3 regions of the Streptomyces sp. NPDC046931 genome follow, and region 1 is predicted to be linked to each of the others. Evidence: riboswitches for the same ligand, from Rfam matches in the RefSeq annotation. Region 1 holds a riboswitch; each other region holds the start of a gene.

The links. Region 1 has a riboswitch for cobalamin ahead of ABZ876_RS26715 (CbtB-domain containing protein). Riboswitches for the same ligand answer to the same signal wherever they lie in the genome.
Positions count from the first base shown of each region.
Region 2: linked by a shared signal. The riboswitch ahead of ABZ876_RS00985 (ribonucleoside-diphosphate reductase subunit alpha) and the one ahead of ABZ876_RS26715 (CbtB-domain containing protein) in region 1 are both predicted to bind cobalamin.
Region 3: linked by a shared signal. The riboswitch ahead of ABZ876_RS32315 ((2Fe-2S) ferredoxin domain-containing protein) and the one ahead of ABZ876_RS26715 (CbtB-domain containing protein) in region 1 are both predicted to bind cobalamin.

Region 1 covers NZ_JBEYWX010000017.1:119,419-129,862, reverse strand. Annotated here, with positions in the region: gene mgtA (magnesium-translocating P-type ATPase) at 1-1,800, shown strand, start outside; gene tatA (Sec-independent protein translocase subunit TatA) at 1,942-2,199, shown strand; gene ABZ876_RS26720 (hypothetical protein) at 2,222-2,452, opposite strand; cobalamin riboswitch at 2,575-2,716, shown strand; gene ABZ876_RS26715 (CbtB-domain containing protein) at 2,753-2,974, shown strand; gene ABZ876_RS26710 (CbtA family protein) at 2,997-3,749, shown strand; gene ABZ876_RS26705 (hypothetical protein) at 3,842-4,195, shown strand; gene ABZ876_RS26700 (histidine phosphatase family protein) at 4,216-4,806, opposite strand; partial or broken gene ABZ876_RS26695 (3-hydroxyacyl-CoA dehydrogenase family protein) at 5,063-5,345, opposite strand; partial or broken gene ABZ876_RS26690 (DUF2083 domain-containing protein) at 5,323-5,713, shown strand; gene ABZ876_RS26685 (PP2C family serine/threonine-protein phosphatase) at 5,833-6,582, shown strand; gene ABZ876_RS26680 (protein-L-isoaspartate O-methyltransferase) at 6,769-7,431, opposite strand; gene miaB (tRNA (N6-isopentenyl adenosine(37)-C2)-methylthiotransferase MiaB) at 7,524-9,053, shown strand; gene ABZ876_RS26670 (class III extradiol dioxygenase subunit B-like domain-containing protein) at 9,175-9,894, shown strand; gene ABZ876_RS26665 (antitoxin) at 10,097-10,345, opposite strand; gene ABZ876_RS26660 (hypothetical protein) at 10,371-10,444, opposite strand, start outside.
Region 2 covers NZ_JBEYWX010000001.1:214,818-225,261, forward strand. Annotated here, with positions in the region: gene ABZ876_RS00960 (sugar ABC transporter substrate-binding protein) at 1-373, opposite strand, end outside; gene ABZ876_RS00965 (GntR family transcriptional regulator) at 799-1,563, shown strand; gene ABZ876_RS00970 (DUF3311 domain-containing protein) at 1,689-1,955, shown strand; gene mctP (monocarboxylate uptake permease MctP) at 1,952-3,580, shown strand; gene ABZ876_RS00980 (GNAT family N-acetyltransferase) at 3,817-4,323, shown strand; cobalamin riboswitch at 4,346-4,500, shown strand; gene ABZ876_RS00985 (ribonucleoside-diphosphate reductase subunit alpha) at 4,624-6,975, shown strand; gene ABZ876_RS00990 (ribonucleotide-diphosphate reductase subunit beta) at 6,975-7,994, shown strand; partial or broken gene ABZ876_RS00995 (helix-turn-helix domain-containing protein) at 8,067-8,588, shown strand; gene ABZ876_RS01000 (cytochrome P450) at 8,605-9,978, opposite strand; gene cyc1 (epi-isozizaene synthase) at 9,975-10,444, opposite strand, start outside.
Region 3 covers NZ_JBEYWX010000026.1:87,703-98,146, forward strand. Annotated here, with positions in the region: gene ABZ876_RS32285 (alpha/beta hydrolase) at 1-429, shown strand, start outside; gene ABZ876_RS32290 (M1 family aminopeptidase) at 534-2,390, opposite strand; gene ABZ876_RS32295 (hypothetical protein) at 2,633-2,842, opposite strand; partial or broken gene ABZ876_RS32300 (MFS transporter) at 2,935-3,090, opposite strand; partial or broken gene ABZ876_RS32305 (ThuA domain-containing protein) at 3,144-3,305, opposite strand; gene ABZ876_RS32310 (SDR family oxidoreductase) at 3,639-4,418, shown strand; gene ABZ876_RS32315 ((2Fe-2S) ferredoxin domain-containing protein) at 4,514-4,945, opposite strand; cobalamin riboswitch at 5,007-5,135, opposite strand; gene ABZ876_RS32320 (hypothetical protein) at 5,486-5,719, opposite strand; gene ABZ876_RS32325 (hypothetical protein) at 6,088-6,279, shown strand; gene ABZ876_RS32330 (SigE family RNA polymerase sigma factor) at 6,431-7,033, shown strand; gene ABZ876_RS32335 (inositol monophosphatase family protein) at 7,044-7,841, opposite strand; gene ABZ876_RS32340 (hypothetical protein) at 7,921-8,898, opposite strand; gene ABZ876_RS32345 (TetR/AcrR family transcriptional regulator) at 8,962-9,600, shown strand; partial or broken gene ABZ876_RS32350 (TetR family transcriptional regulator) at 9,597-9,767, shown strand; gene ABZ876_RS32355 (DUF1330 domain-containing protein) at 10,182-10,444, opposite strand, start outside.

The DNA of each region.
Region 1 (10,444 bases):
GTGCACGGCATCTCCTGGGTGCTGATCCGGTTCATGCTGCTCACCCCGCCGCTGGTGCTGATGGCCAACGCGACGCTGCGCGACCGGGGCCTGGAGACGCTGCCCTTCGCCGTCGCGGTCGCCGTCGGTCTCACCCCCGAGATGCTGCCGGTCATCGTCACCACCTGCCTGGCCCGCGGCGCCCGGGTGCTCGCCCGCACCCACGGCGTGATCGTGAAACGCCTGCCCGCCCTGCACGACCTGGGCGCGGTCGACGTGCTGTGCCTCGACAAGACCGGCACCCTCACCCAGGACCGGCCGGTCGTCGAGCGGGCCCTGGACGGGACCGGGCAGGACGCGCCCGAGGTGCTGCGCCAGGCCGCCACGGCCGCCTGGTGGACCCTCCAACTCGCCGACCTGCCCGCCCCGGACGCCCTCGACGAGGCGCTCCTGGACGCGGCGGACGGAAGCTGGGAGGCCTACGAAGGCGTCGCCGTCGTGCCGTTCGACCCGGTCCGCCGGCTCGCCACCGCCGTCGTCCGCGGTGGCCTCGGCATGCACACCCTCCTCGTCAAGGGCGCCGCCGAGGCCGTACTGGAGCGCTGTGCGCTGGAGCCCGACGAGCGGGAGCGGCTGCTCGCGCTCGCCGCCCGCGAGGCACGGGAGGGCCTGCGGGTGGTCGCGGTCGCCACCGGCACCCGCCCCGCCCGCACCCGCCCCTACACCCCCGCCGACGAGCGCGGGCTCACCTTCCGAGGCTTCGTCACCTTCCGGGACGCCCTCGCCCCGACCGCCGCGCGGGCGCTGCGGGACCTCGCCGCCCGCGGTGTCAGCGTGCGGGTCCTCACCGGCGACCACCCGGGCACGGCGGCCCGCGTCTGCCGCGACCTCGGCCTCGACCCGGGTGACGTACGGACCGCGGGCGCCGCGGACGACCACACCGCGACCGTCGTCGCCCGGTGCACCCCCGAGGACAAGGCGCGGATCGTCACCGGGCTGCGCCGGGCCGGGCACACGGTCGGCTTCCTGGGCGACGGCGTCAACGACGTACCGGCGCTGTACGCCGCCGACGTGGGGATCGCCCCGCGCGACGCCGTCGACGTGGCCCGCGAGAGCGCGGACGCCGTCCTCGCGTACAAGGACCTGACCGCCATCGACCACGCCGTCGCCGCAGGCCGGCACAGCAGCGGCAACATAGCCACCTATCTGCGCGTCACCCTCTCCTCCAACCTCGGCAATGTCGTCGCGATGCTCGCCGCCGGTCTGCTGCTGCCCTTCCTTCCGATGCTCCCGGCCCAGGTCCTGGTCCAGAACCTGTGCTTCGACGCGGCCCAGCTCGCCTTCGCCCACGACCGCCCCGCGCCCGCGGTGCTCACCCGCCCGACCCTTCTGGGCCCGCGTGACCTGCTCCGCTTCATCACCGGCTTCGGCCTGCTCAACGCCGTCGCCGACCTCGCCACCTTCGGCGTCCTCGCGCTCTCGCTGTACGGGCCCGACGCGCTCGACGACGAAGCCGTCTTCCACTCGGCGTGGTTCACCGAGAACCTGCTCACCCAGGCCCTGGTGATGGTGCTCCTGCGCTCCGGCCGGAGCCTTGCCGAGGGACGTGCCCCGGGCCCGGTCGGGCGGGCCGCGGCCGTCCTCGCCGCGGTCGCCCTCCTGCTGCCCTTCACTCCGCTCGGTGCAACGCTCGGCATGATCGCGCTGCCGGTGGGGTACTACCTGCTGCTCGCCGCCGTCCTGGCGCTGTACGCGCTCGCCCTGTGGGCGGTCAGGGCGCGCTACGAGCGCCGGCGCGCGGCGAGCGACGACCACCCCTAGGTCACGTTTCGGACCGAGCGCCCCCTCCTCCGTTCCGATCCGCCCTGACGGTTGTACAGTTGCGCAAAGTGGCAAGCATTACTGGACGGTCGAGCGACGGAAACCGTCCTCGGCCGAGCGAGGAAAGGGCGGGCGCGGCCGATGCTCCGCAACGGACTGGAACCCTGGCACCTGCTGATCGTGGCGATCGTCGTGATCGTGCTGTTCGGCTCGAAGAAACTGCCGGACACCGCCCGCGCGCTCGGCAAGTCCCTGCGCATCCTCAAGAGCGAGGCGAAGGCGATGAAGAACGAGAACGCTCCCTCGCCGGGCGCCTCCCCGTCAGTCCCCGTGGCGCCGTCGGAGGTCCGCACGTCCGCCGAGGCCGCTGCGGCCGAGCCTCCGGCCGCGGCCTCCTGACCCGGGTCCGTCGGAGGCCGGCTCAGGGGCTGGCGCTGTCGTAGCCGTAGGTCAGGATCCCACCGGTTTCGCCGAGCCGGCGCCGGTATACGTACAGCGCCGCCACCTGGACGCCGTCCGCAGGGGTCTCGACCCGGCAGGGACGGGTCACCTGCACCACCGAGGGCCGGCCCGCGACCTGCATGCGCATGCCGTCGGCCGGCCCGCCCGCCAGCACCGCCGTCTCCCACTTCGTCGGGACATGAAGATCCATGTCTGTACCTTAAAGTTGCGCAATCGCTGAAGTGTTGTGAGCTGTGCCACCTCCCTGCGGTCCGCGCTCCGGGGCCGTTCGGGGAGAGGAAGATCACCCAGGCGGACGCGGTCTTGGCCATGCACGCGCCACGCGGTACGGTCTGTGCGATATCGACGACGGTACGACGGAAGCCGGTGGGAGTCCGGCACGGTCGCGCCACTGTATGCGAGCGCCCCCGGGCAGTTCGTAAGTCAGACCCGTGGCCGTCGTCCTGTGCACCACCGAGATGGGACGCGAACTCCCAGAGGAGGTCCTGCCATGGCGCAGACCGTCGCCCAGCCGACAGCCACCACCCCCGCCGTTCCCGCCACGCTGCCGCTGAAGGCGATAGCCCCCTGGGCGGTCTTCTTCGGCATCCTGATGCTCGTCCTGCTCTACTTCGTCGGCGCCGAGCAGGGCGCCACCTCCGTCTTCAACGGCACCGACGTCCATGAGTGGGTGCACGACGCCCGCCACCTGCTCGGCTTCCCCTGCCACTGACGCGGGGGGCGCCGCGCACCCGATGAACTCCGCAACGGTAAGAAATCTCCTGGTGCGGGGCATGCTCGCCGGCCTTGGTGCCGGCGTGCTCGCCCTGATCGCCGCCTACTTCCTCGGCGAGCCGAACGTCGACAGCGCGATCGGCTTCGAGGAGGCCCACTCCCATGAGCACGAGATGGAGGTCGTCTCGCGTTCTCTGCAGTCCACCGCCGGTCTCGCCACCGGTGTCCTGGTCTACGGAGTCGCCTTCGGCGGCATAGCCGCACTCGCCTTCTGCTTCGCGCTCGGCCGTGTCGGCCGCTTCGGCCCGCGGGCGACCGCACTGCTGCTGTCCGGCTGCGCGCTTCTCGCCGTGTACGTCGTACCGTTCCTGAAGTACCCGGCCAACCCGCCGTCGGTCGGCGACCCCGACACCATCGGCAAGCGGACCGGCCTGTACTTCCTGATGATGGTGCTCAGCGTCCTCCTCGCGATCGCCGCGACGATGCTGGGCAAACGGCTCGCACCCAATCTGGGCACCTGGTACGCGACCGTCGTCGCGGTGGCCGGCTTCGTCCTCGTGATCGGTCTGGCGTACGCCTTCCTGCCGGTCGTCAACGAGGTGCCGAAGGACTTCCCGGCCACCCTGCTGTGGCGGTTCCGCCTGTCCGCCCTGGCCATGCAGGCGGTGCTGTGGGGTGGATTCGGCCTGGTCTTCGGGGAGTTGGCCGAGCGGCTGCTGAATCCGAAGCCCGCGGCCTCCGCGTCGGGGCGGGCGGTTCCGGCCGCGCACTGAACCCTTCACGACACCAGAGGGCCCTCCGGAATTGTCCGAGGGCCCTCTGGCGTTCCCGGGACACCGGCGCAGGCGACGAGCGGAGGAGCCCCGTGCCCAGACGACATCCCCGACCGAGCCACATCACTCTCGGTGGACGGGAGGCGGTCGCCCTGACCCTGGAGGAGTACGAACAACTCATCGCCAGCCGACGTCAGATCGGCGGCCAGAGCGCGCGCGTCCGGGTCCTCGGCCAGCAGGCCAAACGGACCGAGCGACTGCTTCAGGAGCTGGAGGCCCTGGTCGGTGCCACCGCGCCGGCCTGTCGCACGCAGGACGAGGAGGCCGGGTTCCCACGGGCGGCCGAGTGCCGCGGCCACCAGGGCGCCACCGGCGACGGGGACACCGACTGCCTGCGCTGCGCCATCGCGGCGCTGCTGCGTCGCCACCGGGACGAGGCCTGCTGAGCACACGTCATACGACCGGCTCAGCGATCCGAGACGTCGCCTGGGGAGGCGAGGACGTGTCCGACCCGTAGATTCCAGCGCCCGGAACGGCCGGTGCACTCCGTCGCCGTGAGCGGTGGGACGTCGACGCGCCAGAACGCGGCCTCGGGCGCGCCCAACACGTGTACCACCACGGCCCGCACGACCTCCGGCTCCACCACGGCGACCGTCCTGCCCTCGGCCGCCCCGGCCGTCTCCCACCAGCGCGTGACCCGCTCACACAGCTCCCGTACCGACTCCCCGCCGTGCGGCGCGGCGCCCGGATCGGCCAGCCAGTGGGCCACCGCCTCGGGTTCGGCGGCGCCGACCTCGTCCAGCGTCCGCCCGCGCCAGCGGGCGACGTCCAGGCCCGCGAGTTCCCTGTGCTCCGAGGCGTCGAGGCCGAGTGCCGAGGCCGTCTCCCGGCAGCGCACGCTGGGGGAGGCGAAGACGCGGGCCGCGGCGGGCAGGGACAGCGCCGCCGATCCGGCGCGTACGGCTGCGCTGTCCTCGATCGAGTCACCGTCGTCGAAGCGGGCCCGCCGCAGCGACGGCGTGATCGCCGGCGAGATGAGGGTGACACGGCTGGTCACGCGGTTGCTCCTTGTGGCTCGCCCAGGGGCTGAGGCAGTACGGCGGTGGTGGCGCACAGGGCGTCGGTGGTGACGCGTTTCTTCCGGTAGCCCTCGATCGCCTTCTTCGGCTCCCGGCCCTGTCCCTGGCTCCCGGCCCTGGCGGGGACACAGCTCTCTTGTGATGTCTCCCGCCTGAAGGGCCGGGCGAACCCGCTGCCGCGGCCAGCCTAGCCCAGGCTTCCCGGGCCGAAGCTCGGATCGTCGAGGCGTACACGTGGAACCCCCGCCCGGTCTTGCGGCCCAGCAGCCCTGCCTCCACCATCCGCTGGAGCAGTGGGAGGGGCGTAGAGGGGTTCCCGAAACTCGTCGTAGAGACATTCGGCGATCGAGGCGACGGTGTCGAGCCCGATCAGGCCCGCGAGTTTGAGCGGTCCCATGGGGTGGGCGCAGCCCAGCTCCGTGCCGGTGTCCATGTCGGCGGCGGTGGCGAAGCCGGACTCCGCCATGCGGATCGCCGACAGCAGATACGGGACCAGCAGGGCGTTGACGACGAAGCCTGTGGAACGTGTACGAGGCCTTCGCCGCCCCCGGGGCGCATCCATGTCCAGATCGCCGAAATGCCGGACGGGCAGCGCTACTTGTGGACCGCCCGAGCCGTCACCCGGCACCGCGGCGGCTGGGGCAACCCGGCAAGACCTTCGCCATCGGCCTGGGCTGCGAGATCCGCCACGCCCACAGACTCGTCTACTCCGAGGGACTCGACCTCGCCCACACCTCCGCCGCCACCCCCATCGGCATGGGCTGCCGCGTCTGCGAACGCCTCGACTGCCCCCAGCGAGCCGCGCCGCCGCTGGGACGTCCCCTGCGCATCGACCAGAACACCAGCACCTTCGTGCCGTACCCCGTGACCGACTCCATGCCGTGACCCGGCGGCGATCCCGGCGGCCGCCATCCGGTGATCCGCTGCCCGCGAGCGCCGGGGGGAGCGGTTTCCGGACACCGCCTACGCTTGAGCCATGACCGGCGGCAAGGCGGTGGCGTTGCATGCGGTACGTGGCGGTGAGTGCGCTGAGTCATCCCGGACTGCTCCGCGAACGGAACGAGGACAGCCTGGTGATCGGGCCGTGGACCCTGTGCGCCACGGTGACCGAAAGTCCGCAGACCCTGGTCTTCCCGCTCGGGACACCCCTGGTCGTCGCCGTAGCCGACGGGCTCGGCGGGCATCCCGGCGGCGATGTGGCCAGCGCCCTGGTCGTGCGCCGGATCGCTTCGATCGGACCCGCCCTGAGCAGCGAGGAGGCGGTGCGCGACGCCTTGAACGCCTGCAACCGCGCCGTGTACGAGGCCGCCGGCGGCGATGCGGGAGGTGAGCTCGCGGCCATGGGGACGACGGTCGCCGGGGCCGTTGTGCGGCCCGGCTCGCTGCTGGTGTTCAACGTGGGCGACAGCCGGGTCCTGGCGGCCTCCCCTGACGGGCTGCGCCAGGTGAGCGTCGACGACAGCCCCCCACTCGAACCCGGGCGGCGCACCACGTCCATCGTCACCCAGTGCCTGGGCGGCACCCGCACATACCGGGCCGTCCAGCCCCATGTGACGGCGGAGTCCCTGTCCCCCGGCGACCGCTACCTCGTGTGCAGCGACGGTCTGACCGATCCCGTGCCGACGGACGTGCTCGACGGGGTGATGCGGGAGCACGACGACGGCCGGGCGGTCTTCGAGCTGTGGCAGGCCGCCATCGCGGCGGGCGGCCCCGACAACATCACGCTGGCGGTCGTACGCGTCGCGGACGCATAGGGCGTGTCCGGGCGCGGCGGCTATGGGGCGTGTCCGGGCGCGGCGGCCATGGGGCGTGTCCGGGCATGGCGGCATGGGGTGCGTCGGGCGTGGCGGCATGAGGGCGCGTCCGCGCGTGGCCGCATGCGGCGCGCCTGGAGGAACATCTCCGTATCTCTCGCCGGGGACGCTCACTTCGGGGAACGGTCACAGGCCGTCCGTGCCGTCCGGCGGGAAGCCGTACCGCCCATGCAGCCGGACGAAGCAGGCCGGGGTCACCACACGCAGCCGCACCAGTCCGGACGGGGTGCGCTCGAAGCACACCACCTCCTCGTGCCCGCCCGGCCCGATCGGCTGTACCAGGCGGCCGCCTTGCCGTACCTGCGCGGCCAGTGGCGCGGGCACCTCCGGGAACGCGGCCGACACCACCACCGCGTCGAACGGGGCCCGGTCGGGCACACCGCCGCTGCCGTCGCCGATCCGCAGTTCCACGTTCCGTACGCCCTGCCGCGAGAGATTCGCGCGCGCCCGCCGTGCTATGTCCGGCCGCATCTCGATGCTGACCACGTCGGCGGCCAGCCGGGCGAGCAGCGCGGTCTGGAAGCCGAGACCGGTACCGACCTCGAGGACGTACTCACTCCCGTCCAGCGCGAGGCTCTCGATCATCCTGGCGGACAGCGAGGGCTGGGTGGTGACCTGTCCGTGCCCGATCGCGACGGGCACATCCCGGTAGGCGGCGGCCACCTCACCGGTCGGTACGAATCCCGCCCGGGGCGTGGCCCGCACCGCCTGAAGCAGCCGCTCGTCCCCGATCCCGGCGGCTCGAAGGGCCCGCAGGAGATCGTCGGGCTGCCTGGGCAGAGGGTTCATGAGCGGGTCACCACACCACCAGGCTAGGCGGCCGCGCACCCCCTGCCGGATACGCGGGACGGACGTCCGCCGGCAGCGCCTACCCTTGACGCATGACCAGCAGCAGCGACCGGAGCCCGGCAGTGGACGTTCGATCCTCCAAGACATACGAGATCCGCACCTACGGGTGCCAGATGAACGTCCACGACTCCGAGCGGTTGGCCGGTCTGCTCGAAGAGGCCGGGTATGTGCGCGCGCCCGAGGGGTCGGACGGCGACGCCGACGTCGTCGTCTTCAACACCTGCGCCGTCCGCGAGAACGCCGACAACCGCCTCTACGGCAACCTCGGCCGTCTCGCGCCCAGGAAGGCCGAGCGCCCCGGGATGCAGATCGCCGTCGGCGGCTGTCTCGCGCAGAAGGACCGCGACACCATCGTGAGGAAGGCGCCCTGGGTGGACGTCGTCTTCGGTACGCACAACATCGGCCGGCTGCCCGTCCTGCTCGAGCGTGCCCGTGTGCAGGAGGAGGCGCAGGTCGAGATCGCCGAGTCGCTGGAGGCGTTCCCCTCGACCCTGCCGACGCGCCGCGAGAGCGCATACGCGGCCTGGGTGTCGATCTCCGTGGGCTGCAACAACACCTGCACCTTCTGCATCGTCCCCGCTCTGCGCGGCAAGGAGAAGGACCGCCGTCCCGGCGACATCCTCGCCGAGGTCGAGGCCCTGGTCGCCGAGGGCGTCTCCGAGATCACGCTGCTGGGACAGAACGTCAACGCCTACGGCTCCGACATCGGCGACCGGGAGGCCTTCGGCAAGCTGCTGCGCGCCTGCGGGGCCATCGAGGGCCTGGAGCGGGTCCGCTTCACATCGCCGCACCCGCGTGACTTCACCGACGACGTCATCGCGGCCATGGCCGAGACGCCGAACGTGATGCCGCAGCTGCACATGCCGCTCCAGTCCGGCTCCGACACGGTCCTGAAGGCGATGCGCCGCTCGTACCGCCAGGAGCGCTACCTGGGGATCATCGAGAGGGTGCGGGCCGCCATTCCGCACGCCGCGATCACCACCGACATCATCGTGGGCTTCCCGGGCGAGACCGAGGAGGACTTCGAGCAGACGCTGCATGTGGTGCGCGAGGCGCGGTTCGCACAGGCGTTCACCTTCCAGTACTCCAAGCGGCCCGGCACCCCGGCGGCCACCATGGAGGACCAGATTCCCAAGGAGGTCGTCCAGGCGCGCTACGAGCGTCTCGTCGCCCTCCAGGAGGAGATCTCCTGGGAGGAGAACAAGAAGCAGGTCGGCCGCACGCTGGAGCTGATGGTCGCCGAGGGCGAGGGCCGCAAGGACGGCGCGACCCACCGCCTGTCCGGCCGTGCCCCCGACAACCGTCTGGTCCACTTCACCAAGCCGGACGAGGAGGCCCGGCCCGGTGACGTGGTGACGGTCGAGATCACGTACGCCGCCCCGCACCATCTGCTCGCCGAGGGCCCCGTCCTGGGCGTGCGCCGCACCCGCGCGGGCGACGCGTGGGCGAAGCGGAACGCGGCGGAGGCCGCCAAGCCGGCCGGCGTCATGCTGGGGCTGCCGAAGGTCGGGATCCCGGAGCCGCTGCCGGCGGCCACGGCGGCTGCGTGCGGCTGCGACTGAGGGACAGCGGCGTCACGGACCTGTGAGGGCGTGCGCGCATGGCCGCATGGGGCCTGCGCGTACGGCGCCGTTGTGCCCGGGCAGCGGCATGGGGCCGTCCGGCGGGGTTACGCTGCGGATCGTGCTTGTCGCCGCCGCCGTCTGCCCCTGTCCGCCGTTGCTCGTGCCCGAGGTCGCCGCGGGTGCCGCGCCCGAGCTGGAGGGCGCCCGTGCCGCGTGCAGGGACGCACTGGGCGTGCTGGCCGCCGCGCGCCCCGGCCGGCTGGTGGTCGTCGGACCCGCGCCGGAGAGCGGGTGCGGACGGTATCCGCGGGGCGGGCGGGGATCGTTTCGCGGATTCGGCGTGGATGTCGATGTACGGCTGGGCGACGGGGGGACGCATCCGGGAGTGCCGGAGCGGGAGCTTCCGCTCTCGCTGGCCGTCGCCGCGGGGCTCCTGGAGCGCCTGAGCTGGGAGGGCGTGCCCGTGGAAGGGCTCGGCGTGCCCGAACTCCTGGCCCCCGAGCGGTGCGTCGAGGTGGGGGCGGAACTCGCCCGGCAGGACGAGCGGGTGGCGTTGCTGGTCATGGGGGATGCGAGCGCGTGCCGCACGGTCAAGGCGCCGGGCTACCTGGACGAGCGCGCGGCCGGCTTCGACGCCGCCGTGGCGCGTGCGCTCGGCGCGGCCGATGTGGCGGCCCTGAGGTCGCTGGACGTCCGGCTTGCGCACGAGCTGAAGGCCTGGGGCCGAGCTCCCTGGCAGGTCCTCGCGGGGGCGGCGGAGGGCGCGGATCTCGCCGGCGCGTTGTTGTACGACGACGCGCCGTACGGCGTGGGGTATCTGGTGGCGGTCTGGTCGTAGCGTCTTCGGCCACCGGGGGCGGGGGCGTACCGCCACGACGGCATGGACGGCGGCATGGACGGCCCGGCGCGCGCCTGCGCCCGGCATGGGCGCGTGCCCGTGCGCGACTCGGATCGGCGGCCGGTGACGTCCCGGCCCCGGACACGGCGGACGGCCGGGAGGCTGTGTGCCTCGCGGCCGTCCGCCGATGCGTCATGCCGTGTCAGGAGGCCGGGGGCGGTGGCGGTGCTCCCGGCGTCCTGTCACCGGTCGCAGGGCCGGTGCCCCGGTGCGCGAGGCGTTCCATCGCGTTCTTCGCCTTGCCCGTGCCCGTGTCGATCTTGCCGCTGTACTTGCCTTTGGTCCGCTCGTCGATCATCTTCGCGGCCTTGTCGAGGCCCCGATCGACCTTCTCTTCGTGCTGCTGCGCGAAGTTCGTGACCTTGGCCATCAGGTTGTCCACGAGACCCATGGTCCACCTTCCCTGCGGAGCGCGGTTACGTGCGGGCGCCCTCCTCGGCCTCGGTCTCGGCGGCCTCCGCGGCGGACTGCTGCCTGGGAATGGCGACGC
Region 2 (10,444 bases), on a different contig from region 1:
TGTCGAACTTGGCCGGGTCGACCTGGGCGAAGGCGCCCTTGACCATGTAGCCGAGCATCTCGCTGTTGCCCATCTCGACCACGTCGGGCACCTTGTCGGTGGCGAGGACCGCGTCGAGCTTGGTGTTCTTGTCCGGCCAGCCGTAGTACTCGTGCTTGATCTTGAGGCCGGGGTGCTTCTTGGTCACGGCGTCGTCGGCCGCCTTCACCAGCGCGGGCCAGTTGTTCTGGGCGTCGACCGTCAGCCAGACGGTGAGTTCCTTGGCGTCCGCCCCCTTGTCCGAGCTCCCGGACTTGCTGCCGCTGTCCCCGCACGCCGCGATGGAGACCATCATGCCCGCGACTGCGATCGCGGCTGTCAGCTTGCGCTTCACGCCATCCTCCTCAGGGATGCCACCAACCCCCCTTGTCCCCGCGGCGACCGATGACGAGTACCGCCCGTGGGGCCGGGACCTGGACCAATGGTGTAGACCAGTACGGGGAGCTTGGCCCAGACCAATAGGAGTGTCAAGGGAGTTCGGCACGGTCCGGACGTCCGTTATGGGACCTACATATGCAAGGACCTTTAAGTAGGAACCCAGCGAAAAGGCCAGGCCAGCGAGGGGCCGTCCGACTGGACCACTTCGGGGCGGTGGACTAGACCAGCAGGGGTGCCGACGGTATACAGAGGGGACCCCCGGCCGCGTGACGGGGATCGCGGACCGCGCGGGGGCATCCCCCCCGCGAAGCCGTGCCACGATGTGAGCCGTGACCGACGGAGTGCCGGTCACTTCGGCATCCGGAGCCGGGAAGGCAGACCATGAGCACCGACGTCAGCAGTGCGGAGAGCGAGGGCGGGGCGACCGTCCGCACCGCGCGCGTGCCCAAGTACTACCGTCTGAAGAAGCATCTGCTGGACATGACGGAGACGCTCCCGCCCGGAACGCCGGTGCCGCCCGAGCGCACGCTGGCGGCGGAGTTCGACACCTCGCGCACGACCGTGCGACAGGCGCTTCAGGAGCTGGTCGTCGAGGGCCGGCTCGAGCGCATCCAGGGCAAGGGCACCTTCGTCGCCAAGCCGAAGGTCTCCCAGGCGCTGCAGCTCACCTCGTACACGGAGGACATGCGCGCCCAGGGCCTCGAACCGACCTCGCAGCTGCTGGACATCGGCTACATCACGGCCGACGACACCCTCGCCGGGCTGCTCGACATCTCGGCGGGCGGCCGGGTGCTGCGCATCGAGCGGCTGCGGCTGGCCAGCGGCGAGCCCATGGCGATCGAGACGACGCATCTGTCCGCCAAGCGTTTCCCGGCGCTGCGCCGCTCGCTGGTCAAGTACACCTCGCTCTACACGGCGCTGGCGGAGGTCTACGACGTCCACCTCGCGGAGGCCGAGGAGACCATCGAGACCTCGCTGGCCACCCCGCGTGAGGCGGGCCTGCTCGGCACGGATGTCGGCCTGCCGATGCTGATGCTCTCCCGGCACTCGCTGGACCGGCAGGGCAAGCCGGTGGAGTGGGTGCGGTCGGTGTACCGAGGGGACCGGTACAAGTTCGTGGCACGGCTCAAGCGGCCCCAGGAGTGAGCCGGCCACCGGGATTTCCTCGCTGCTGAGGCCGATATCCGAACGAGGTCTTCCGCCTCCTGGATGCCGTCACCTAGATTGCCTGCGCATTACACAGGTGAACAGTGAGGGAACGGAGCCAGCAGATGTCAGATCAGTCGGATGTGACAAGAGCGGCGATGGTGACGCCTGTGCGCGTCATCATCGCCCTCTGCCTCGTAGCACCCTTCGTCGCGATGCTGTGGGTCGGCTCCTACGCCAAGACCGATCCGGCGTTCGTCGGGATCCCTTTCTTCTACTGGTACCAGATGCTGTGGGTGCTGATCTCCACCGCGCTGACCATGGTGGCGTACCAGCTGTGGCGGCGTGACCAGCGCGCCCGCGCCGGCCGCGAGGGGGGTGCGTCGCAGTGAAGGACGGAGTGAACGGCGTCGCTCTCGGCGTCTTCGTGTTCTTCTTCCTGGCCGTCACCGTGCTGGGCTTCCTCGCGGCGCGCTGGCGCAAGGCCGAGAACGAGCACAGCCTCGACGAATGGGGGCTCGGCGGACGGTCGTTCGGCACCTGGATCACCTGGTTCCTGCTCGGCGGGGACCTGTACACGGCGTACACCTTCGTGGCCGTACCGGCCGCGATCTACGCGGCCGGCGCGGCAGGCTTCTTCGCGGTGCCCTACACGATCCTCGTCTACCCGTTGATCTTCACCTTCCTGCCCCGGCTGTGGTCGGTCTCGCACCGGCACGGATACGTCACGACCTCGGACTTCGTGCGCGGCCGCTTCGGCTCCAAGGGGTTGTCGCTGGCGGTGGCGGTCACCGGCATCCTGGCGACGATGCCGTACATCGCGCTCCAGCTGGTGGGCATCCAGGCGGTGCTGGACGTGATGGGCGTGGGCGGCGGCGGGGACACCAACTGGTTCGTGAAGGACCTGCCGCTGCTGATCGCCTTCGGTGTGCTGGCCGCGTACACGTACTCGTCGGGTCTGCGGGCCCCCGCGCTGATCGCGTTCGTGAAGGACGCCCTGATCTACATCGTCATCGCGGTGGCGATCATCTACATCCCGATCAAACTGGGCGGCTTCGACGACATCTTCGCCAAGGCGGGCCATGCGTTCGCGCAGACGAACCCGGTGACGGGGAAGCCGCGCGGCGCCCTCGCACCTCCGGAGGCCGGCCAGTGGACGTACGCCACGCTCGCGCTGGGCTCCGCGCTCGCCCTGTTCATGTACCCGCACTCGATCACGGCGACGCTGTCCTCGCGCAGCCGTGAGGTGATCCGCCGCAACGCCACGATCCTGCCGCTGTATTCGCTGATGCTGGGTCTGCTGGCGCTGCTGGGCTTCATGGCGATCGCGGCGGGCGTGAAGGTGCAGAACGGGCAGCTGGCCATCCCGCAGCTGTTCGAGGACATGTTCCCGGACTGGTTCGCGGGCGTGGCGTTCGCGGCGATCGGCATCGGGGCGCTGGTCCCGGCGGCGATCATGTCCATCGCGGCCGCCAACCTCTTCACCCGCAACATCTACAAGGACTTCATCAAGCCGGACGCCACGCCGAAGGAGGAGACCCGGGTCTCCAAGATCGTGTCGCTGCTGGTGAAGGTGGGCGCCCTGGTCTTCGTCCTGACGATGGACAAGACGGTCGCCATCAACTTCCAGCTGCTCGGCGGCATCTGGATCCTGCAGACCTTCCCGGCGCTGGTCGGCGGGCTGTTCACCCGCTGGTTCCACCGCTGGGCGCTGCTCGCGGGCTGGGCGGTCGGCATGGTCTACGGCACGCTCGCCGCGTACGGTGTCGCGTCCCCGACACAAGCGCACTTCGGGGGCTCGGCGAAGGAGATCCCGGGCATCGGCGAGATCGGCTACATCGGTCTGACGGCGTTCGTGCTGAACGTCCTCGTCACGGTCGTCGGGACCTTCGTCCTGAAGGCCGTGAAGGCCCCCGAGGGCATCGACGAGACCAGGCCGGACGACTACACGGCGGACGCGGGCGACCCCGGGGTGCAGGTGGAACTTCCCCCGGCCACGGCGGGTACGGCCCACTAGGGTCTTTCGTTTGGATCAGGCCGGATCAGAAAGCGGGGTCTGGTGCCGTGCATCGCAAGGGCGAAGGAGGGCGTCATGGCGGAGCCATGGCAACCGACGACAACGCGGCGAGGCGCGGTGCCAGACCCCGCGAGCCCGGCGTGATCCAAACGAGAGGCCCTAGGGGCCGCGGACCGGGCGGGCCGTCGGAGCGATCCGGCGGCCCGTTGCCGTACCCGTGGGGCACACTCGGCCCCATGGACATCACCATCCGGCAGGCAGTGCCCGCGGACCACGCGGCCCTCGGCGAGATCACCGCCCGGGCCTACCTCCAGGACGGGCTGCTGGACTTCGGGGAGAGCGACGCCTACCTCGGCGAGCTGCGCGACGTGGCCAAGCGGGCAGCCGCCGCGGAGGTGCTGGTCGCCGTGGAGGGCGAGAGGGTTCTCGGCGGGGTCACCTTCGTCCCGGCGGGCGGGCCCATGGCCGATATCGCCGGTCCCGGCGAGGCCGAGATACGGATGCTCGCCGTCGACCAGGCAGCCCGGGGCCGCGGCGCGGGCGAGTCGCTCGTACGCGCCTGCATCGACCGGGCACGCGCCACCGGGGGCTGCACCGGCATCGTCCTGTCCACCCAGCGCACCATGCACACCGCCCACCGCATCTACGAGCGCCTCGGTTTCGTTCGCACACCCGAGCGGGACTGGAATCCACTCCCGCACCTGGACGACCTCAGCCTCCTGGCCTACGAGTTGACGCTCTGAAACCGCAGCAACACAACATCTGGGGGTGACACCAGGACCCGGCACTAGATGTATGCTCATCCTCGCTGTCGCCACAGGGGAATCCGGTGCGAATCCGGAACTGTCCCGCAACGGTGTACTTGCGTGCATCCGCACGCCAGTTCAGTCCGAGGACCTGCCGGCAGCGCGCCCGGCCGTCCGGTCCGGGCGCCTTGAGACGTCCGGGCCTCGCGGAGTGGGCCGGGGACGCGACGCCGTGCGCGCTCGTGGCTGCCCCCTGCCCTCCGCAAGGCCCCCGCGCCGAGCGAGGGAGAGCCCCACGTGACCATCGCGCCAGCCGACCCGGCTTCAGTCAGCGACCTGAAGACCGACGGTCCCGGTGCCGCGCTGCTGCGCACCCTGACCGAGCTGACCGCAGACCTCCCCGACACCGACCCCGGCCGGGTCGCCGCCGCCGCGCTGCGCGGTCGCTCCGCACAGGCGGACGAGGCGGAACTGCGGGAGCTGGCCATGGAGGCGGCCGCCGGCCTCATCTCCGAGGACCCCGCCTACTCCAGGCTGGCCGCCCGGCTGCTGACGATCGGGATCCGCGCCGAAGCCGCCTCCCAGGGCGTCACGTCCTTCACCGAGTCCGTCGCCGTCGGGCACCGGGAAGGTCTCATCGCCGACCGGACCGCCGCCTTCGTGCGTCTGCACGCCGGCCGACTCGACGCCCTCGTCGACACGGCCGCCGACGACCGCTTCGGCTACTTCGGGCTGCGTACCCTGCACAGCCGCTACCTCCTGCGGCACCCGATCACCCGCAAGGTCATCGAGACGCCCCAGCACTTCCTGCTGCGCGTCGCCGCCGGCCTCGCCGAGGACGACACGCCCCGTGCGGTGGACGAAGTCGCGGCGCTCTACGGGCTCATGAGCCGCCTCGACTACCTCCCCTCCTCGCCCACCCTCTTCAACTCCGGCACCCGGCACCCCCAGATGTCCTCCTGCTACCTCCTCGACTCCCCGAAGGACGAGCTGGACAGCATCTACGACCGCTACCACCAGGTCGCCCGCCTCTCCAAGCACGCCGGCGGCATCGGGCTGTCGTACTCCCGTGTCCGCTCCCGCGGCTCGCTGATCCGCGGCACCAACGGGCACTCCAACGGCATCGTCCCCTTCCTGAAGACGCTGGACGCCTCGGTCGCCGCCGTGAACCAGGGCGGCCGGCGCAAGGGTGCGGCCGCCGTCTACCTGGAGACCTGGCACTCCGACATCGAGGAGTTCCTGGAGCTGCGCGACAACACCGGCGAGGACGCCCGCCGTACGCACAACCTCAACCTCGCGCACTGGATCCCGGACGAGTTCATGCGCCGGGTCAACGCCGACCAGCCGTGGTCGCTGTTCTCCCCCGCGGATGTGCCGGAGCTCGTCGACCTGTGGGGCGAGGAGTTCGACGCCGCCTACCGCAGGGCGGAGGCGGCGGGGCTGGCGCGGAAGACCCTCCCGGCCCGCGAGCTGTACGGGCGGATGATGCGCACCCTCGCGCAGACCGGCAACGGCTGGATGACCTTCAAGGACGCCGCCAACCGCACCGCCAACCAGACGGCCGAGCCCGGACACGTCATCCACTCCTCCAACCTCTGCACCGAGATCCTGGAGGTCACCGACGACGGCGAGACCGCGGTCTGCAACCTGGGCTCCGTCAACCTCGGCGCGTTCGTCACCGGCTCGGGCATCGACTGGGAGCGGCTGGACGAGACGGTCCGCACCGCCGTCACCTTCCTGGACCGCGTCGTCGACATCAACTTCTACCCGACCGAGCAGGCGGGCCGGTCCAACGCCAGGTGGCGGCCGGTGGGCCTCGGTGCGATGGGTCTTCAGGACGTCTTCTTCAAGCTGCGCATGCCCTTCGACTCGCCGCAGGCCAAGGCCCTGTCCACGCGGATCGCCGAGCGCATCATGCTCGCCGCGTACGAGGCGTCCGCCGGCCTCGCCGAGCGCAACGGCCCGCTGCCGGCCTGGGAGAAGACCCGTACCGCGCGGGGCGTGCTGCATCCCGACCACTACGACGTGGAGCCGGCCTGGCCGGAGCGCTGGGCGGCCCTGCGCGAGCGCGTCGCGGCCGTCGGCCTGCGCAACTCGCTGCTCCTCGCGATCGCGCCGACCGCCACGATCGCCTCCATCGCGGGCGTGTACGAGTGCATCGAACCGCAGGTGTCGAACCTCTTCAAGCGCGAGACGCTGTCGGGCGAGTTCCTCCAGGTCAACTCCTACCTGGTGCGGGACCTGAAGGAACTGGGCGTGTGGGACGCACGCACCCGTGAGGCGCTGCGCGACGCGAACGGCTCGGTGCAGGACTTCGCGTGGATCCCCGAGGACGTCCGGGCGCTGTACCGCACGGCCTGGGAGATCCCGCAGCGCGGTCTGATCGACATGGCCGCCGCCCGCACCCCGTTCCTGGACCAGGCCCAGTCCCTGAACCTGTTCATGGAGACGCCGACCATCGGCAAGCTCTCCTCGATGTACGCGTACGCCTGGAAGCAGGGGCTGAAGACGACGTACTACCTGCGTTCCCGTCCGGCGACGCGGATCGCCCGCGCGGCACAGGCGACCGCCCCCGTGCAGCGGGTGGCCGACCCCGATGCCGTCGCCTGCTCCCTTGAGAACCCCGAGTCCTGCGAGGCCTGCCAGTGATGACCAGCACCACCCGCAACGTCAATCTGCTCGACCCCGGCTTCGAGCTGACTCTCCGCCCGATGCGCTACCCGGACTTCTACGAGCGCTATCGGGACGCCATCAAGAACACCTGGACCGTCGAGGAGGTCGACCTCCACTCAGACGTCGCCGACCTGGCGAAGCTGACGCCGGCCGAGCAGCACCTGATCGGCCGGCTGGTGGCCTTCTTCGCGACGGGTGACTCGATCGTCGCGAACAACCTGGTGCTGACGCTGTACAAGCACATCAACTCGCCGGAGGCGCGGCTCTACCTGAGCCGTCAGCTCTTCGAGGAGGCCGTGCACGTCCAGTTCTATCTGACGCTCCTGGACACCTACCTGCCCGACCCGGACGACCGCGCGGCGGCCTTCGCGGCCGTGGAGAACATCCCCTCCATCCGCGAGAAGGCCGAGTTCTGCTTCCGGTGGATGGACTCGGTGGAGAAGCTGGACCGGCTGGAGAGCCAGGCCGACCGCCGCCGCTTCCTGCTCAACCTGGTCTGCTTCGCCGCGTGCATCGAGGGCCTGTTCTTCTACGGGGCCTTCGCGTACGTCTACTGGTTCCGCAGCCGGGGCCTGCTGCACGGTCTGGCCACCGGCACCAACTGGGTTTTCCGGGACGAGACGATGCACATGTCGTTCGCCTTCGACGTCGTGGACACCGTCCGCAAGGAGGAGCCGGACCTCTTCGACGACGCGTTGCAGCAGCAGGTCACCGACATGCTGAGGGAGGCCGTCGACGCCGAGCTCCAGTTCGCGCGGGACCTGTGCGGGGACGGCCTCCCCGGCATGAACACCGACTCCATGCGGCAGTACCTGGAGTGCGTCGCCGACCAGCGCCTCACGCGCCTCGGCTTCGCCCCGGTGTACGGCTCGGAGAACCCCTTCTCCTTCATGGAGCTCCAGGGCGTTCAGGAACTGACCAACTTCTTCGAGCGGCGTCCGTCGGCGTACCAGGTGGCGGTGGAGGGCACCGTCGACCTGGACGAGGACTTCTGAGTCCGCCGCCTTCGGCCGATGGTCGATCCGGCGCTCGTGGAGAACATCCGCGAGCGCCGGGCCGGCGAGGAGCCGCCTCGGCTGCGGGAGGCGCTGCGCCGGGCCGTCGCGCGGGGCGCCCGGGTGCTCGGCGTCTGTTCCGGCGTCTTCGTGCTGGGAGCGGCCGGGCTGCTGGACGGGCATCGGTGCGCGGCACACCGGCGGCACGCCGACGCCCTCGCACGGCGCTTCTGGCGGGCGGTCGTCGAGCCGGACGTGCTCCACGTCGACGAGGGCCCGCTGACCACCTCCGCGGGCACGGACGCCGGAATCGACGCCCGGGAGATGATCGTCGAGCAGCCGGCAGTCCGCGCGCACATGTCCCCGCGCACCTTCGCCCGCCGTTTCCAGCAGGAGACCGGCACCACTCCCCACCGCCGGATCCTGCGGCGACGGGTCCTGCCGGCCCAGGAGTCGCCGGAACGCACCGACGAGACGACGGACGCGATCGCCGGCCGCGCCGGATTCGGCACGGCGGCGGCGCGCGCCATCGCTGCCCTGGGCACCACACCGGCCGCCTGCCGGCGCACGTTCAGGGGCCCCGAGGCCGCCTGAACGTGCGCCCGTCCGGTCACCGCGGCAGCGCCCGCAGCAGCAGCCGGCGCGGCCGGAGGGTGATGCCGATACGGAGCCTCGGGTCGGACCCGGGCGCCTCCTCGAAGCGGTAGGCGGACGCCAGCTCTGCCGCGATCAATGTGAGTTCGGCCATCGAGAAGTGGTCTCCGGGGCACTTCCGGTTGCCGACGCCGAACGGCGTCATCGCGTACTTCGGGACGTCCTTGGCGCGCTCCGGCTGCCAGCGATGGGGGTCGAACCGCTCGGGCCGCTCGTGGGAGCGCGGGTCGTGCTGGATCGCGTAGGGGCTGTACACGATGTCCGCCCCGGCCGGAATGCGGTACCCGCCGAGCCGGGTGTCGGTCACCGCCCGCCGCGTCAGTATCCATACGGCGGGGCGCACACGCATTGTCTCGAAGACGACATCGGCGGTGTACGTCAGCTTCCGGACGTCCTCGAATACGACCGGCCTGCCACCCGTCACGGTTTTCACCTCGTCGCGGATCCTGTCGGCCTGTTCCGGGTGATCCGTGAGCACCTGGAGAAGCGACATGACCATGGAGCCCACTGTTTCACTGCCGGCCGTGACTATCGCAACGACCTGGTCATGGATCTCCTGTTCCCCAATGGGCTCACCGTTGTGGTCCTTCGCCTCCAGCAAAGCCATCAGCAAATCGTTCGGCTTTTGACCGGATGCCCGGCGGGCGGCGACGATCTCATCGACCAGGAGATGCAAATCGGCCAATGAACGGTTGAATGCGCGATTGGCCGGAAGCGGCAGCCGGTACAGCGGTCCGAGCGGTATCACCATGCGCTGGTACATGCCGCTGAAAAGCGTGGCGAGCGCGGCGCAGATCCGTTCGGCCCGCTCGTCCATGTACGTGCCGCCCATCAGACAGCGGGCGGTTATGCGCACCGCGACACGGAACGACTCCGTCGTGACGTCGATGGCCGCGGCCGACCGCCAGCGCTCCGCGAGCGCGCGCGCCTCCTCCACCATGACCGGCCCGTAGCCGGGGACGGCCTCCCGCCTGAAGGCGGGCTGGATGGCCCGCCGCTGACGCTGGTGCAGCGGCCCGGTGCTGGTGGCGACGCCCTCCTTGCCCAGCAGCTCCTCAAGGGACTCCCACAGCGGGCCGCCTATCTCGAAGTCGGTGCTGAGCGCGAGGGCACCGGCGAGCGCCTGGGTGGTGACCGCGTACACCGTCTTCGGCCCGAGCCTCAGCCGGACCACACCGCCGTCCTGCCGCAGCCCGCCCAGAAAGCCGAGCGGATCGCGGAAGAGCTTCCAGCCATGGCCCAGCAGGGGTACGCCTCCCGCGGCGAGCGGCGGCACACCTGAAGCCGCCGACTCCTCGGGCGCCTTCGAACCGACCGATTCCAGGGTCATTTCTCACCTGCCGCTTCATTGTCGACGTACGGGGGTGTCGAGCGGTCGTCCCAGCTGTCGACCATGTAGCGGCCGGACTCGTGGTGGAACCAGTAAACGGCGCTGAACCAGTTCCGCATGTTTGCGACGATCGCCTTCACGGTGCCGCTCAATTCATTTCCCTGCACGGTGACACCCGCGAGGGATTCGGCGAACCGCAGCGCCTCTTTTTCGGCGGCGAGAAAATCGGATATGCAGCCCTCGACTCGCCGCCGCATTTCTCTGACGGCCTCCTCGAGGGTCATGCCCTCGTGGTGGATGAGACAGATTCCGAGATTGTGGACCTCATCTCCCGCGATTTCCTTGGGGAGGGAACACAGATCGTTGTACCAGGCGGCGAACTCCTGGCTCAGCAGCGCCGCCCGCCGGTATGCGGGGTGTTTCCGCACGGCGTCGGGCAGTTCGCATCCCGCGCTGGGCTCGAGCA
Region 3 (10,444 bases), on a different contig from region 1:
GTACCCGACGAGTCGGAGTCGCTCCGGATGCTGACCGCTCGTGGAGCGACGGCCAAGGGCCGCTCGGCGATCCGGTTCGCCGCGGACGGCTGGTCGACTCTGGACCCCGGCCTGTTCGGGGATGCGCTCGCGGCCGATGTTCCGGCGACGACGACTCGGGTCCTGGCGGCAGTCCAGAAGCCCACGCACCCGGCTTGCTTCTCGAGTCCGTCGGGGCGCGGTGCGTGGCGTGACCTGCCGTGCGCCTATGTCGTCTCAGCGGACGACCAGATCCTCGATCCGGGGCTGCAACGGTGGCTGGCCCAACGGGCGAACGCCACGGTGACCGAGCTCCGCTCCAGTCATCTCTCGCCGGTCTCGCAGCCCGCAAACGTGGCCGCCGCCATCAGCGGAATGCTGAACGCCGGGACCTCGCCCGCGTTGGGCTGACGGCCGTCCGGGCCGGCGGGACCCGCACCGTGGCCGCCCCCTACGGGCGCGGGTTCGCCGCGGGTGGCGCCGGAAGGCGCCCCCGCGGCGAACCGACGCCAGGGTCAGCCGTCGATACGGTGCTGGGTCCAGAACGAGGTCAGGTCCGTGGCCGTGGCAGCCTGGGCGGCCGCCTTGAACTCGGACGTGGTCGAGATGCCGTACCAGTGCGAAGTGGCGTAGTCCTTCAGCAGTTTGGCCATGGTGGTGTCGCCGAGGACGCGCCGCAGGTCGTGCAGGGCGCACTTGCCGTAGCCGTAGACGACCGTGGAGTACCGGGAGGAGTGGTCCCAGTAGGCCATCGAGTTGGTGATCTTCTCGGCGGTCGAGGACCACGAGACGCCGTTCCAGCAGTTGGTGCCGGTCTTGTTCAGGGCCAGGTCGGTGGCGTAGTCCGCGAACGCCTCATCGAGCCAGGGGCTGTTGTACTCGTCGTCGCCGACGATGCCGTACCACCACTGGTGACCGATCTCGTGGGTGAGCGCCGTCGTGCTGACCAGGTCGAGGACGAACCCGGGGTATTCCATGCCGCCGAACCAGAAGTTGTTGTCGATCACCGCGTCCAGTTCACCGTACGGGTAGCCGCCGAACCGCGACGCGTGGGCGTCCACGGCGGTCTTCGCGGTGCTGAGCATGGACTGCGCGTCGGCCGAGCTGATGCCCGAGACGGAGTAGACATTGACCGCGGTGCCGGCGGCAGAGGTGCCGGAGATCTTGGTGAAGGGGCCGGCTGCCCAGGCGAAGTCACGGACCTTGGAGGCGGTCGCGGTTGTGATCGTACGTCCGCTGGAACCCGGCGTGTCGGCTGATGTGCCGGTCGCCGGCACCAGCAGGGTGCTGGGGTGGTCGAGGGTCACCTCGAAGTCGGCGGCCAGTGAGTAGAACGACTCGCCGTTGTTGGTGTACGGGTCCAGGTGCCAGCCCGCTCCGTCCTTGACCGCGAGAACGGGGAGGGCGTTGCCGATGAAGCTGAAGGCCCCGTCGTGACCGAACCGGTCGGCGCCGCTGGGAACGGTGATGCCCAGGTCGAAGCCGATCGTGGCGGACTGGCCTTGCGCGAGCGGCGTCGGCAGGTCGATCCGGAGGGCGGTGCAGCCGACCGAGAGGGTGCCCGCGGTGCCACCGGTGAGGTTGCCGACCGTGATCGGCATGGCGGAGCAGGTGCCGTGGTAGTTGTCCCACAGCCGCAGGTACACCTCGCTGAGCGCGGTCGAGGATGCATTGGTGAACGTCGCGCTCTCGTGGCCGGTCCAGACGGTGCCGGTGGTATTGCTGCTGAGGCTCACGGTGTACGTGGGCGCGGCGGGGGTGCGCGTGGAGTCCGCGGGCGGAGTGGTACCGCCGGAGGTGTCGAGGGCGACGTCGTCGATGACGAAGCTCGTCCGGAGGCTGTAGTCCTCGGTGCCGGTGAAGGTGAGGTTCACGGTCTGGCCGGCGAACGCCGACACGTCGAACGATTTCCGCACATAGCCGGTGTTCTGGTCCAGGTTCGAGTACGTCGCCAGTGTCGTGGTGCCGATCTTCGCCGTCAGCTTGTCGTACGCCGTGGACGAGGTCGTCTCCGCGGTGTCGATGTGCAGCCAGAAGGTGAGGGTGGCGGTGCTGCATCCGGAGGGGATTGTCACGCTCTGGGCGAGGGTGTCGGTGTGCGTGCTGCCGACTCCGTCCAGCCAGGCGAAGGAGGTGCCGCCGTGGGCGGTCTGACCCGCCCGGTTGGTGATCACGTTGGGCGACGACTGGTTCCAGGGCGAAGTCCCGCTCTCGAAGCCGCCGTTGGTGATCACCTGGGCCGGGGTGCAGGCCGCGGCCGGAGAGGCCGTGGACGGCGCGGCTGCCGCCGGGGTTACGGGAAGCAGGACGGCGGCCATCGCGGCGACGGCGAGTGCGCTCGCCGCGCGGGCCTTGTGGGGAGTGGGTCTCACACGAAACTCCTTTGTGGCGGCCGGGATTCCGGCGTGCTCGATGGCTGCCCGGCCGGCTTGGGTGCGCCGGCGGGCAGCCGGGGTTGCGCGCGTCGCGTGCGCGATCGCTGGGTGAGAGTCCTGCCGTGTCCCTGTGGGGTCAGGGACACGGTTACCGGAAGACTGGCAGATTTGACCGGAACATGCCATTAGCGGGGAGGGTTCGTGTTCCGGACGCGGAGGCGGCGGTGCGTTTCCGTGCGTCAGGCCGAGCCGGGGGCCGGTGGGGTCGCTGTCCGGGAGGCTCGAGCCTCGGCGAAGAGGAACAGTCCGCAGGCCGTCACGGGCAGCCATCCGGGACGGGACGCATGGGCGAGCCCGGTGGGGCCGACGCCCGCGGCCAGGCCCCCGGCGATGGCGATACCGACCGCCGAACCGACCTGGCGTGCGGTGGAGGTGATCGCCCCGGCCACACCGGCGCGGGAGGGCGGCAGACCGCCGACCGCGTGTTGGCGATCGGCGCGTTGGTGAAACCGAACCCGATACCGATGAGCAGATAGGCGAGCAGAAGCAGCGGAACGCTCGTGTCCGGGCCGAGATTCACCACGCACAGCCCCCCGGTGGCGGTGAACCCGCCCGCAAGGAGGAGCGGACGTCGTGGTCCCATGTGCCCCACCAGGTTGCCGGACCAGGGCGCACACACGGTGGCTCCGAGCGCCATGGGCAGCGTCGCCGCGCCTGCCGCGAGCGGCGTCCATCCGCGGGCGTGCTGGAGAACCAGTCGTTCGCCTCGTGTACGAAGCCGATGTGTGCGGCGTCCCAGGTGCCGTTGTAGAGGGCCAGAACCTTGAACGGGGACGCGGCGGGGGTCGTGGCCTGCGCGGAGGGAACCGCCAGGCCCGGCAGTACGGCGAGCAGAACGAACAACCGCAGCATCTTGCGGGCTCCGGCGGCCTGTCCGCATCCGTTGCGGGGTGGCTCGGCCATGGGCGTTCCAGCCTTTCGCGTGCGCGGATGGTGGGGAAGGCCGCGCAGCCGAGTTCAGCATGATGAACAATGGGTTCATTCTTGGATTGCTGATGGTCCGTGAACCTAAAGGTCTGAACCAGACACGTCAAGAGGTGAGGCATCCGGTCGGCATACCGCCCGCGTGGTGCGTCCCGTATACCCGGCACCGGCGCCGCAGGGCCGCCCGCGTACCCGTAGGGTCGTCCAGTCGGACGTCAGTCCGCGTCAACCAGCCGTTCGAGTCCATGCCGGGATGTGAAGATGACGCCGCAGTCCTACCTCACCGACCTCTTCTCGCTCGAGGGCCGGGTCGCGGTTGTCACCGGCGGGAGTTCAGGGATCGGCCGGGCCATCGCCGGGGCCCTCGCCCATGCCGGAGCGAGCGTCGTGGTCGTGGCACGCAAGGAGGCGGAGCTGGCCGCCACGGTCGAGGAACTGGTGGGCGACGGCTGCCGGGCGGCCTGGGTGAGCGCCGATCTGGGCTCGCGAGACGGCGCACGGGCGGCGGCCGAGGAGGCCGCCGCGGTGTACGGGGAGCCGGACATCCTCGTCAACTCCGCGGGCATCAACCTCCGTCCTCCGATGGGCGAGCTGACGGACGAGGTGTGGGATGCCACCATGGCGGTGAACCTGGAGGCGCCCCACCTCCTCGGTCAGCGCTTCGGCCCCGGCATGGCCGAGCGGGGCCACGGGCGGATCATCCACGTCAGCTCGCAGCAGGCGCACCGGGCCTTCGTCCAGAGCGGCGTGTACGGCGTGTCCAAGGGCGGCCTCGAATCGCTGGCCCGCTCGCAGGCGGAAGCGTGGTCCCCGTACGGCGTCACCGCCAACACGCTCGTCCCCGGCTTTGTGATGACACCGCTGAACCGCCGCCTGTCCGCCGATCCGGCCAAGGTGGCGGAGCTCGCCGCCCGTACCCTGGCCGGGCGCAACGGGCTGGCGGAGGACTTCGCGGGCGCGGCGGTCTTCCTGGCGAGCCGGGCATCGGCGTACATCACCGGTCAGTCGATCTGCGTCGACGGCGGGTTCTCGGTCCACTGACGCATGCGGCAACTGACGCCCGGCACATGCGGCCCCTGACCGCGGGTCGATACACCGCTCGACGGTGCTGTTGCGCGGGTCGATCGGCGGGTTTTCTACGACGGGCCCCGGCCGCGTACCGGTGAGAACGAGGTGCGCCGCCGCGGTGGTGTGAAGGTGTAGAGATCGAGAATGGCGGGCTGGGGCGCGATGCCCGGACCGCCTGCCCGCACCCAGGCGGCGATGTCCTCGGTCGCGGCCGGGTCGTTGACGAGGCCGAGCCAGACCGGCCGGGCGCCGGCGGCGCGCCCGGCGGCGGAGGGCTGAACGACCATCACATTGGCCTGGTCGCAGACGTCCAGGCAGGCGGAGATGCGTACCGGCACATCCGCGCTCAGGCGGGTGGTCTGCGCCGCGTGATCGACTCCGGTCACCTTCGGGCTGCCACAGCAACAGTCCCGGCATACGACGACCCTGCACGGTGCAGGGTCGGCCGACCCGTGCTCCGGCGGTTGGCCCGTCGTCCCGTCGATCGAGCTCACGCGCATGACGCTTCACCGTCCTCTTCGGGGAAATCCGCCCCGGTTGTCCTGGAGGAGGCGACCGCGGGAGTCTCCTGGCTCTCGGGTCCAAGCTCGTCCCGGCCTTCCCACCAGCCTGCGGGCAGTGGCCTGTTCGGGATCCACTCACCGATCACAGTGGCGGGACCGCGCCGGATTCACACCGGCTTCCTCGTTCCGCCGTCGCCTTGCCGCCGGCCATCCTCCCATCCAGGACAACTCGGCGACACCATCGCCCCCGGCGGTGGGACTCCTGACCGATGGCTGTCCGTTGGCGGAAACCGGCAGCTCTGTCCACGCCCAGATAACTGCGGTACCCCGACGGACGGGGGCTTCCGGCTCCCGGGCAAGCTTCCCGCAGGCCGCTGCGGCGCCCTGCACACCGTCCAGTCCAGCGAAGGAGGCAAGGAGGCACACCCCGAGCGACGGCGAACGCTGAGGACTCGCCGCAGGGCACCCGGCGGAGCGGGGCGAACGGTCACCGGCGGTCACAGCGTTTTCCCCTGCCACGGGCTTAAGGACGCGCAGTCAGAGGACGAAGCGTTCGATCTCCACGGCCCTGGCGTCCATCTGGACGGTGATGGATTCCGCGACCTGTTCCACCGTCCTGGTGACCTCGGCCGACTCCAACTCCGCGGTTTCCAGTACGTACTGGAGACGTCGACGCGCCAGATAGTCGACCCCCTGGGCAGCGCCGATGGCCGCGGCACCCGTTCCGCCCACAGCCGCCGCGGTGACGATCAGCGGACCGAGGCCCTTCATCTTGCGCGAAACCCGAAATCGTCCTCCGACACCTGGCGGATCGCATTGTCCGTCAGCAGCTGAAGCTCCCCCACCGGCGCCTCTCCCCCGTTGAGCCGTCCGAAGCGATACCCATCATCCGGGAAGTCCTGGACGGCGCGAGGGTTTGCGAGGAAACAGCGTGCGGGTCACGACATGTGGTAGGCGCCGATCCCGTCCTGAGGCGGTCAACTCATTCCGAACCCGCCTCCCACCACCCGCCACGGCATTGATCAGGGTGGCAGAACAACCTGCCCATTCAATCCCTCAGCGCGAAAGGTCGTGGTCAGAAGGCGCGAACAACCGACCCGGCCGGTTCGCCTGATCACACCCGAAGGGAAAAACCGATCATGAACGTGTGCAAGCGGCTCGCACTGGCCGCAGCGACCGTGACGCTGGCCGCCGGACTGGTGAGCACGGCGCCGACGCCGGTCGAGCGGTCGCCCCACGCCTCTCAGGCCACCACACAGCGGAGTGATCTCGCGCGGAGCCACCACGGCGTCGAGGGCACCGGGGCGGACCCCGGCAGCCGCTGCTGCTGACGATCGACGACGTCGTCAGCACAGGCCGACGCCCTGCCGTCGCCCCACCGCGCCGCCAAGGGTGCTCCGGGCGGCGGCAGGGGCGAGCAGAGAACGCCCTCCCGCTCACCGCGCCCATCGTTCACGCATCACCATGAAAGGAACCCGGCCCATGGATGCCCGCACGTGCCCAGACCGGTCTTTGGAATTCGAGGAATACGTCCGTACCCGGCACGACGCCCTGCTGCGCAGCGCCCGGCGGCTGGTCTCGAACCCGCTCGACGCCCAGGACCTGCTGCAGACCGCGCTGGCACGGACGTATCGCCGCTGGGACCGCATCGCCGACAAGCGACTCGCGGACGCCTACCTGCGCCGTGTCATGATCAACACGCGTACGGAGTGGTGGCGGGCCAGGAGGCTGGAAGAGGTGCTCACCGCCCGACTGCCCGACGCATCCGTCCCGGACTCCACCGCCCGGCACGCCGACCGTACGCTCCTGATCGACGCCATGAAGGTGCTCGGTCCGAAGCAGCGCAGCGTCGTGGTGTCACGGCACTGGGAGCACATGTCCACGGAGGAGACGGCCGCCGCCCTCGGTATGTCGGCCGGAACGGTCAAGAGCACGCTGCATCGAGCGCTCGACCGGCTGCGTCAGGAGCTGGAGCGCCGTGATCCGGACCGTGTCCCGGCGTCGGCCGCGGGCCGGGGGCGCGGCGGCCGGCCGCCGGGATCCATGGCGTCTGTACCGGCGGGAGCGGGCCGCGGCGTCCGGTGAGCACGGGAGACTAGCCTCGGCTGCGGATCATCGACATCAGCTGCCAGTGGGTCTCGAGGTCGGCGGCGACGACCAGCCCCCGGCCGTCCCGTCCGAGCGGGGCGCCGTCGATCCCGGTGACCACGCAGCCGGCGGCCCTGCACACAGCGATGCCGGCGGCGAAGTGCACGCTCCCGGACAGGTCGCCGCCGTCCGTGACATACGCGGCGCGCTTGCCGGCCGCCACCCAGGCCAACGCCAGCGTCGTGGAGCCGACACGCGGTTTGAAGCGATCGACGAACCCGGGGTGGGCCAGCAGGTTCACGGCCCTGAATCCGGGCGCGTTCGGGAAGGGCGGGTCCAGGTTGACGTCCACCAACCGGCCGGCGGGCGTGGGGGCCAGCCGTGTATCGAACCCGTCTCGCCGGGCCCAGGCGGTCTCACCGTCGGTGAAGAAGACCTCCTTGCCGAACGGATCGGCCACCGCCGCCGCCCCGTCGCGCAGCGCCACGTTGACGGCCACCAGCATGGTGCCGGCGGCGTAGTTCAGCGTGCCGCACAAGGGATCCACCATCCACAGGCGCGCGGCGTCGGCAGTGCCCTGCCGCCCGCTCTCCTCGCCGAGCAGCGCATCATCGGGCCGAGCGGCACGGATGACGTCGAGGATCGTCTTCTCGGCCGCCACATCGGCGGCGGTGGCGAAGTCCCCGCCACCCTTGTCGATGCGGGAGAGCCGCCGGCCGTACATCTCGCGCACCACATCGGCCCCGGCACGTGCCGCCGCTATGGCCACACCGGCATCGTCAAGGGACGTGGATGAGTCGATCACGCCTCGCAGAGTATCGGGACGGCGTGCCGCCGCCGCGTCTCGCGCCGGAGCGCCGTCCTGGTCCGCAGGCCACGGGAATTCACGGAGCCGGGACGACCGGTCGGGGGCCCAGCTCGCTGATGAGCTGCCGATAGGTCTCGAAGGCCGGCTTGGGGGTGTAGTCGTCGTGCAGGAGGCCGAAGCGATGGAAGAGCCCGTCCGCGGTGCTGTCGGCGTCCCTCAAAGCGAAGAGCGAGTATCCGTCGATGTTCAGGTCGTCGGCGAGGGCGGCCACGGCCCGGATGACGGTCTCGAGGGTTTCGGCCTGTCGCTGTTCGGTGCGGCCCGGTCCGGTGGGCCAGCCGTTCTCGCAGATGCGCATGGCGACACTCTTTGGGATTCCGGCCTTCGGCAGGTCGGTGTGGCGGAAAGCCCTGAGGACCGCGACGACCGCCTCGGCCAACTGCCCGGCGGGGATGGGCCGGAACACGTCCGGGAAGAAGTCCAGGCCGACGTAGTCCAGGCTCTGCCAACACTGCGCGTCGGCCAGTGCACCCAGCTCGGACCAGAAGGTGTCGGCCGGATCGAAGGTCGGTACGGCGTTGAAGCCGACCGCCACGCTGTGTCCCAGGCCTCTGGCCTCCTGCTTGGCCGCGATGACCCCTTGGACGAGCGCGTTGCGGACGTTGGGGATGCTGCCGTCCACAATGGGGAGCCGGGCGTTGGGTTCTTCACAGATCTGGACCGACGCCAGATGCGGTCCGCCGGTACGGATGGCTTCGCGGACGAACTCCGGCCACCCGTCGAGTTCGCCGGACGGCTCACGGAACTGAAGCACCAGGTCGAGTGTGCGGCCGCGCTGGAGATAGGACTGCGGGTCGGCGGGTGTAGGGGGCTCCAGCGGTGTCTCGGTGCCCGAGAACGGCCGGTAGGCGCGCACCGACAGCCCGGCCGTATCGCCTTGCAGTTGGTCCAGTGCCTCGATGATGCGGTCCGGAACGTCCGGGCTGACCGGGTGGACGATGCCGTGGTCGTCTCCCAGGAGCCCGCCGGGATAGATGCCGAGGGTCAAGGTCATACTCGTCCCACCCCTTAGATTCTTGGTGTCACCACAATTTTGGTGTGACACTATCATCAGGGCATGGGACTTCGAGAGATCAAGAAGCGGCAAACCCGCACAGCGATCGCCGATGCGGCACTGACGCTGTTTCTCAAGCACGGTTTCGACCAGGTCACGGTCGCCCAAGTGGCAGGGCAGGCGGGCGTGTCCACCAACACCGTGTTCAACTACTTCCCCGCCAAGGAAGACCTCTTCTTCGACCGGCAGGCCGATGTCGAGGGGCATCTCGCCGCACTGGTACGCGACCGCGCACCCGGCACCTGCCCGGTGGAGACGGTCCGTGACGACCTGCTGTCCGCCCTGCGACGCAACGACCCCCTGCTCGGCCACCACCCCGGCGCACCCCGGTTCTGGCAGGTCATCCTCGACAGCCCCGCCCTGCGCGCACGGGAACGCGAAATCAGCGAAAACGCCGAGGCCGCTCTGACGGCCGCCCTGGCCGAGCATCCACCCGGCACCGCCGGCACACCGGACGACGCCGGCGATCCCATGCCCGCGCTCCTGGCCGGCGCCCTCGCCGGAACACACCGGGCGGCCGTTCGCGAGCTCCGACGACGCATCATGTCCGGCGAAGCTCCCGAGCACGCCCGCGACGCGGTCGCCCCGGCAGCGCTTTTGGCATTCGACCTGCTGTGTTCCGGGCTGCACACTCACCGCTGACCAATACCGTTCAGGGGAGCACGGAACCGGCGGACCAGGTCGGCGTCGACCAGGTGACCGTCTCGGCGCTCGCCCGGCGGTTCGACGTCAAGGTCACCTACGGCGACCACGCCCGAAAGCACCCCGGCCGCTACGCCGCCGCCCAGCTCAGGCTCGGCCCCGAGACGGGCGGCCTCCAATGCCGAGCTGATCGCCCTACGCACCGAGGCCCCCTTCAAGCCGGCACCGGCCGGCGGGCGCATGGTGTGGCTGCACCACGGGCAGTTCCGTCAGCCACGGCTCGAACGCCGCCCATCCCACCACTATTTGGCCGCCCTGTCCCCCGCCCAGGGCGAAGTGGAGCTGCTCGATCCGGCCGCGACCTGTACGGCGCGAAGGGCTACGCCGAACTGCCGCCGTCCGACGAGGTCCACCCCGGCCGCGCGGGACACCGCCGTATCGGCGAGAACTTCGCGCGGCTCGCGTTCGGCACCGAGCGCCCCCTCGCCTTTTCCGAGACCGGCTGACCGGAACCCGGGTTCGAGCCCGAAGGTCACCGGCTCGGGCTCACCGCCTCGGGTGAGCGCCCCGTACGGCCGGCTCTACTCGGCAGGCGCGGCCTCCCGTATCGTCTTCGCGGTGACGGTCGGGTCATAACCGTCCGGGACCCCTTCGACCAGGACGATGTCGCCCCTGATGTGCCGTGCGCGCAGGGGTGCGATCTCCTGGTATGCCGGGGAGTCCCACCAGGCTCGTGCCTCCGCGATACCCGGGAAGCCGATCACCACCACGTGCCCGGGCCAGCTGCCCTCCTTCACCTCGTGCTGCGCGGCGTGCACGAGGAAGCGGCCGCCGTACGGCGCGA